DNA from 2 places in the Geobacillus sp. B4113_201601 genome. Region 1 is predicted to be linked to the other one. Evidence: riboswitches for the same ligand, from Rfam matches in the RefSeq annotation. Region 1 holds a riboswitch; the other holds the start of a gene.
The links. Region 1 has a riboswitch for cobalamin ahead of B4113_RS10775 (ribonucleoside-diphosphate reductase subunit alpha). Riboswitches for the same ligand answer to the same signal wherever they lie in the genome.

Region 1 (3,018 bases):
CAGCGAATGCCTTTTAACGCCAGCAAATGATGCCAGCCAAAAGTGCCAAGCCCGACAGCGCGGTATTTTTCGTTCGTCAAACCGGCCTGCAGCACCGGAATGTGATTTAAATCAATGACATTATCAAGCATCCGCATTTGAATCGGGATGAGCCGCTCCAACACCCCATCGGTCACCGCACGCGCCAAGTTGATCGACGATAAATTGCAGACGACAAAATCGCCCGGGATTTTTTCGATCACAATCACTCCGTCTTTCACATATTGCCGCTTCATCACCGTCGGGCTTTGGTTTTGCGCGATTTCCGTGCAAAGGTTGCTGCAGTAAATCATCCCGAGATGGCGATTCGGATTTTGTCGGTTCACTTCATCGCGGTAAAACATAAACGGCGTCCCCGACTCGAGCTGGCTGCGCATAATGCTTTTCATCACTTCGATCGCCGGCACTTTTTCTTTCGACAGCCTCGGTTCGTTGACGCATTGCCAATATTTCTCCCGAAAGCTGCCCTTCCCTTTTTCCTCATCATAAAAGTCTTCCAAACTAAATCCCATCACCGTCCGCACTTCATGCGGATCAAACAAATACCAGTCGCCGCGCTGTTCGACCATTTCCATGAACAAATCAGGGATGCAAACGCCGGTGAACAAGTCATGCGTCCGCAGCCGTTCGTCGCCGTTGTTGAGCCGCGCATCGAGAAACGCAAAAATATCTTTATGCCACACATCCAAATAGACGGAAATAGCTCCCTTTCGCTGCCCAAGCTGATCGACGCTCACCGCTGTGTTGTTCAGCTGCTTCATCCACGGGATGACGCCGGAGGAGACCCCTTTGAATCCTTTAATGTCGCTGCCGCGCGACCGGATTTTCCCTAAATAGACCCCAATGCCGCCGCCCGATTTCGATAAATTGGCGATGTCGGTGTTGCTGTCGTAAATCCCTTGCAAACTGTCATCGACCGTGTCGACAAAGCAGCTCGACAGCTGGCCGTATGACTTCCCGGCGTTGGCAAGCGTCGGCGTCGCCACGGTCATGTATAGGTTGCTTAACGCCCAATACGCTTCCTTCACCAACTCAAGCCGCCGCTGCTGTGGTTCATTGGCCATAAGCGTCATGGCGATAATCAAAAATCGCTCCTGCGGCAACTCATACAACCGCCGCTCATAATCGCGGGCCAAATACCGATCCGCAAGCGTGCGCAACCCTATGTACGTAAACAACTTGTCCTTCTCCGGATCAAGAAACGCACCGATGGACTCAATTTCTTCTTTCGTATAACGTTCAAGCAGCAGCGGATGATATACTCCTTGTTCCGTCAGCGCAACAAGGAGCGAGTAGAAATCGCCATACCGCTTGCGCTCCTCGTACCCGCGCTGCCGTGCTGCCTCCCGGTACAGTTGTTGCAAATACAGGCGGGCGCACACAAACGTCCATTCCGGCTCCTCCTCACTAATATACGACAGCCCTTCCAAAATGGCGGTTTGATACAGCTGCCGGAAGGTGACCATCTCTTTTCGGCTGAGAAGCTGCCATACACGTTCTTCATATTCCTCGAGCGACAGACGGACAAAGTCGGCCGCCGCCTGCTCCACCAACCTAGCAAACTCCTCACGCGAAAATGATTTCTCTTTTCCTTGATCATCGACAACAATTGATTTCGTCGACACTGTCATTCGTTTCTCCTCTCCTCCATAAAAAAATCCGCTCGGGCAGGCGAGCGGATGAAACGACAGACGGAAAAAGGCAGACGAACTCCCTTTTTCTTTTCCCCTATCGTTTCATCTTCTCACACCCCGAAGAACATGAAACGTTCCAAGCAAGGCAGGTCTCCTGACTCGTGCATCGTCCTACTTTGGGTCCTTCCCAGCGGCGCTAAATAGCTCTTGCCGCCAGTGGCCATCCCATTTCGTCCGCACATACAGTTGCGGGGGCAGTTCCGGATTCACACCGGATTCCCTATTAAGTCCTGATGGACACCATTGCTTGGCACAACGATATATAGTTGTTTGAAAAAGGAAACAAATCAATATATAGTGGATGATCATCCTGATGGAACAAGCATATACCAAAACAACAAGAATTGCAAGGGACAAGCGAGATTTTCTCAATCAATCCTTAGAAGGCCGTTGAAAAACATTGGTTTCCTTTGGTCAATGAATAAAAGTGTGCAGTGTTGCAAGACTTTTCTATTGGAGAAACGATTCCGAGAAGCAGTTGCGCGAGTCAATCACCGCCCCTTATAGTTTTCGGGCCAAAACAGACAGGCGCCCCGGCCGAATTCCGGGACGCCTCGTCCTGTTCCCCCTTACGCCTCAAAAGCAGGCGCCAGCGGCTTTTCCTTTTGTCCAGATGAAACAAAATCATAGGCTCGCTCTACATACACTTGATGCCAAATCATAAACGCCAACACCGTCCACAGCTTGCGGCTATGGTCCGCTTTCTGCTGCGCATGCTCATCGAGCAAGCGATACAGCACGTCTTTATGGAACAAGTGGTCCGTTTCGCTGTCGTGAATAAGCTGTTTCGCCCAATCATACATTTCGTTTCTCAACCAATGACGAATCGGCACAGGAAATCCTAATTTTTTCCGGTTTAATACATGATCCGGCACGATGCCTTCGGCCGCTTTGCGCAAAATATATTTCGTCGTGCCGTTGGCGGTTTTCATCTCCGGAGCGATCGTAGCAGCTGCTGCAAACACCGCTTTGTCCAAAAACGGCACCCGCAACTCAAGCGAATGCGCCATCGTCATTTTATCGGCCTTAACTAAAATATCGCCTCTCAGCCATGTATGGAGATCAATGTACTGCATCCGGTTGACCGGCGGATAATGAACGGTTTCTTGATAGAGCGGCGCGGTCACCGTTGTATACTCACGGCCTTTTTCATACGTTTTGAGCAAGGCCGCCTTTTCCGCTTCACTGTATATTTTGGCGTTCCCGATATACCGTTTTTCGAGCGGGGTCGTGCCGCGCTCTAAAAAGCTCTTCCCTTTCACCCCGTCGGGAAGCCACTTGGCGA
Region 2 (3,018 bases), on a different contig from region 1:
CAAGACGAACACGGCGGATTGACGATTGACCAAGCGATCATCAACGAAGTGCTGAACGCCGACCGCCTGTACATTGTCGCGTGCGGAACGAGCTACCACGCAGGTCTTGTCGGCAAGCAATTGATCGAGTCGTGGGCGAAAATCCCAGTCGAAGTGCATATTGCCAGCGAATTTTCGTACAACATGCCGCTGTTGTCGGAAAAGCCGCTCTTCCTCTTTATTTCGCAAAGCGGCGAAACGGCCGACAGCCGCGCCGTGCTCGTGCAAACGAACAAACTTGGCCATAAAGCCATTACAATCACCAACGTCCCAGGCTCGACGCTGTCGCGGGAAGCGGACTATACGCTCTTGTTGCACGCCGGCCCGGAAATTGCCGTCGCTTCGACGAAAGCCTACACGGCGCAAATCGCGGTGCTGGCGATTTTAGCGGCGACTGCGGCGAAAGCGAAAGGTCGCGAATTGAATTTTGACCTGACGAAAGAGCTCGCCATCGTCGCCAATGTGATGGAAATGCTGTGTGACGCGAAAGAAGAAATGGAGAACATCGCACGCGACTACTTGACGCTGACGCGCAACTGCTTCTTTATCGGCCGCGCCGTTGACTACTACGTCTGCTTGGAAGGCGCGCTCAAGCTGAAAGAAATCTCCTATATCCAAGCGGAAGGGTTCGCCGGCGGCGAGCTGAAACACGGCACGATCGCCTTGATTGAGGACGGTACGCCGGTGATTGCCCTCGCCACCCAAGAGCACGTCAACTTAAGCATTCGCGGCAACGTAAAAGAAGTCGTCGCCCGCGGCGCGAACCCGTGCGTCATCTCGATGCGCGGCGTGGAAGGCGACGGCGACCGCTTCGTCATCCCGGCCGTCCATCCGGACCTTACGCCGCTTGTTTCCGTCGTGCCGCTGCAGCTGATCGCGTACTATGCCGCCCTGCATCGCGGCTGCGACGTCGACAAACCGCGTAACCTAGCGAAAAGCGTGACGGTGGAGTGAGCGGTTCGGTGGGAAAAGGCTGTTGTAACAAAAGGTCAGATGCCGAACCAAAAAGCTGAAAACGAAAAGGCCTGTTGGATGAGTCTAACAGGCCTTTTTTGTAAATAGGCTACGGTTGACCATTTGGCCGCTTTTACCATACAAAAAGCTTCGCAGATTTTGTTTCCGGCTAGAAAGAAACATGATGCCAAGCTGTTGTAGCGAAGAACTTTTGGGGAGACATGAACCTACTTGGGTGAATGAGTTTTGAGCACAGCTATTTCAACCAAGGAGTCCGGTTCATGTCTCATTTTTACATATGGTTTGATGTAAAGAGGTATTCGCTACGCACCTTAGCTTCCTAGACAATTCCCCATGTTCCGATTTTGTGCTTGCTGTAAACTTTTGGGCTCTTCACCAAAAAAGTAAGAGGATGCTACTAAAGTTCGACTCGGGCTAGAATAGATGGTGTATTTCCCTTGCCAAATCTGAGTAATTGTAGTATACTGAATTTTAAAAACTATGATAATATTACTAATCATGATGACTTGAGAAGCCCCACCTCTAAGCGTCAGTGCAGGTGGTGGGAGGATGTCGCTAAAAACAGCATATCTGATAAGACCTAGCAACAGGTAGTTCACCAATCTGCGTGAACTTTAAAAGGGAAGTTTGGTGAAAATCCAACACGGTCGCGCCACTGTGATGCAGAGCGAGGATCAATAACCCACTGTTCCTTGTTTGGAATGGGAAGGGGATCCACCGCGATGAAGCTAAGTCAGGAGACCTGCCTGTTGTATACACTTTCGACCTACGCGTCATAGGGAGGAGTGGGGGAAAATGAACAAGAGGCACTTCAAGTACCTCAATACAAGCTAGTTATGCCCTCCTTCTGTCTGTCTAGAAGGTGGGCATTTTACTTGTATTGAGGAAAATGACATGGAGGTGCTACGATTGGCAATTCATAGTTCTAATTTAGGTTATCCTCGAATCGGTGAACAACGAGAATGGAAAAAAGCATTGGAGTCATTTTGGAATGGGCAATTGGAAGAAGCCAATCTAATGGAAACGATGAAGACCATTCAACTATCATCCATCAAAAAACAAATGGCAAAAGGAATCGAACTGATACCAATCGGGGACTTTTCATTATACGATCATGTGCTGGATACCGCTTTTATGTTTGGGTATATTCCAAAACGATTTGGCCAAGAAAGTGAGCGCCGATGGGATACTTATTTTGCCATGGCGAGGGGAACAAGCAGCCAGCCGGCTATGGCCATGACAAAATGGTTTAATACCAACTATCACTACATTGTTCCAGAGCTTGATGGCCTACAACCAAGGCTTATGGAAAATTTTCTTTTACGTGATTACCAATTTATCAAAGATAATCTTTCAATTGAAACAAAACCTGTTTTGCTTGGACCTGTCACGTTTTTAATTTTGGCTAAGTTAAGCACAGGAGTACATTGGCATAAGCACCTACAGCTCCTCGTCCCCGTATATATCGAATTGCTTGATGAGTTGTATAGAGCAGGGGTGCGCTGGGTACAAGTTGATGAGCCTATTCTTGTGCAAGAGATTGATGAAGACATCGTGGCCGCTGTTGAATACGTTTATCATTCATTCTATCAAAAAGTACCTGGTGTCCAGCTGATTTTACAAACGTATTTCGAGAGCCTTTCTAATTATCCAGAAATCGTCTCTCTACCTGTCGCCGGGTTCGGTCTTGATTTCGTTCATGATGACGGTGAAAATTTGTACAACATGAAGAAATATGGGTTTCCAAAAGGGAAATGGCTAGCTGCGGGTATGATCGACGGTCGCAATGTTTGGAAGAGTACACTCGTCCAAAAAGCAGCGCTACTCGAAGAGCTGTCGAAGTATACGGAACACTTGATTATTCAACCGTCGTCTAGCCTGCTTTATGTACCGATTACAGTCAAACATGAACGCCGTTTAGCAAAAGGATTGGTCGATTCATTGGCATTTGCGGATGAAAAGCTTGATGAAGTGCGCCTGCTTGCTGAATACGCCCAAGGGAAA

Region 2: it holds a riboswitch for cobalamin, as region 1 does, so the genes downstream of both, metE (5-methyltetrahydropteroyltriglutamate--homocysteine S-methyltransferase) here and B4113_RS10775 (ribonucleoside-diphosphate reductase subunit alpha) in region 1, are expected to answer to the same signal.

Annotation. Positions count from the first base shown of each region.
Region 1 covers NZ_LQYX01000078.1:47,489-50,506, forward strand. The annotation lists gene B4113_RS10775 (ribonucleoside-diphosphate reductase subunit alpha) at 1-1,670, opposite strand, end outside; cobalamin riboswitch at 1,800-1,993, opposite strand; gene asnB (asparagine synthase (glutamine-hydrolyzing)) at 2,303-3,018, opposite strand, start outside.
Region 2 covers NZ_LQYX01000075.1:8,900-11,917, forward strand. The annotation lists gene glmS (glutamine--fructose-6-phosphate transaminase (isomerizing)) at 1-993, shown strand, start outside; cobalamin riboswitch at 1,586-1,779, shown strand; gene metE (5-methyltetrahydropteroyltriglutamate--homocysteine S-methyltransferase) at 1,909-3,018, shown strand, end outside.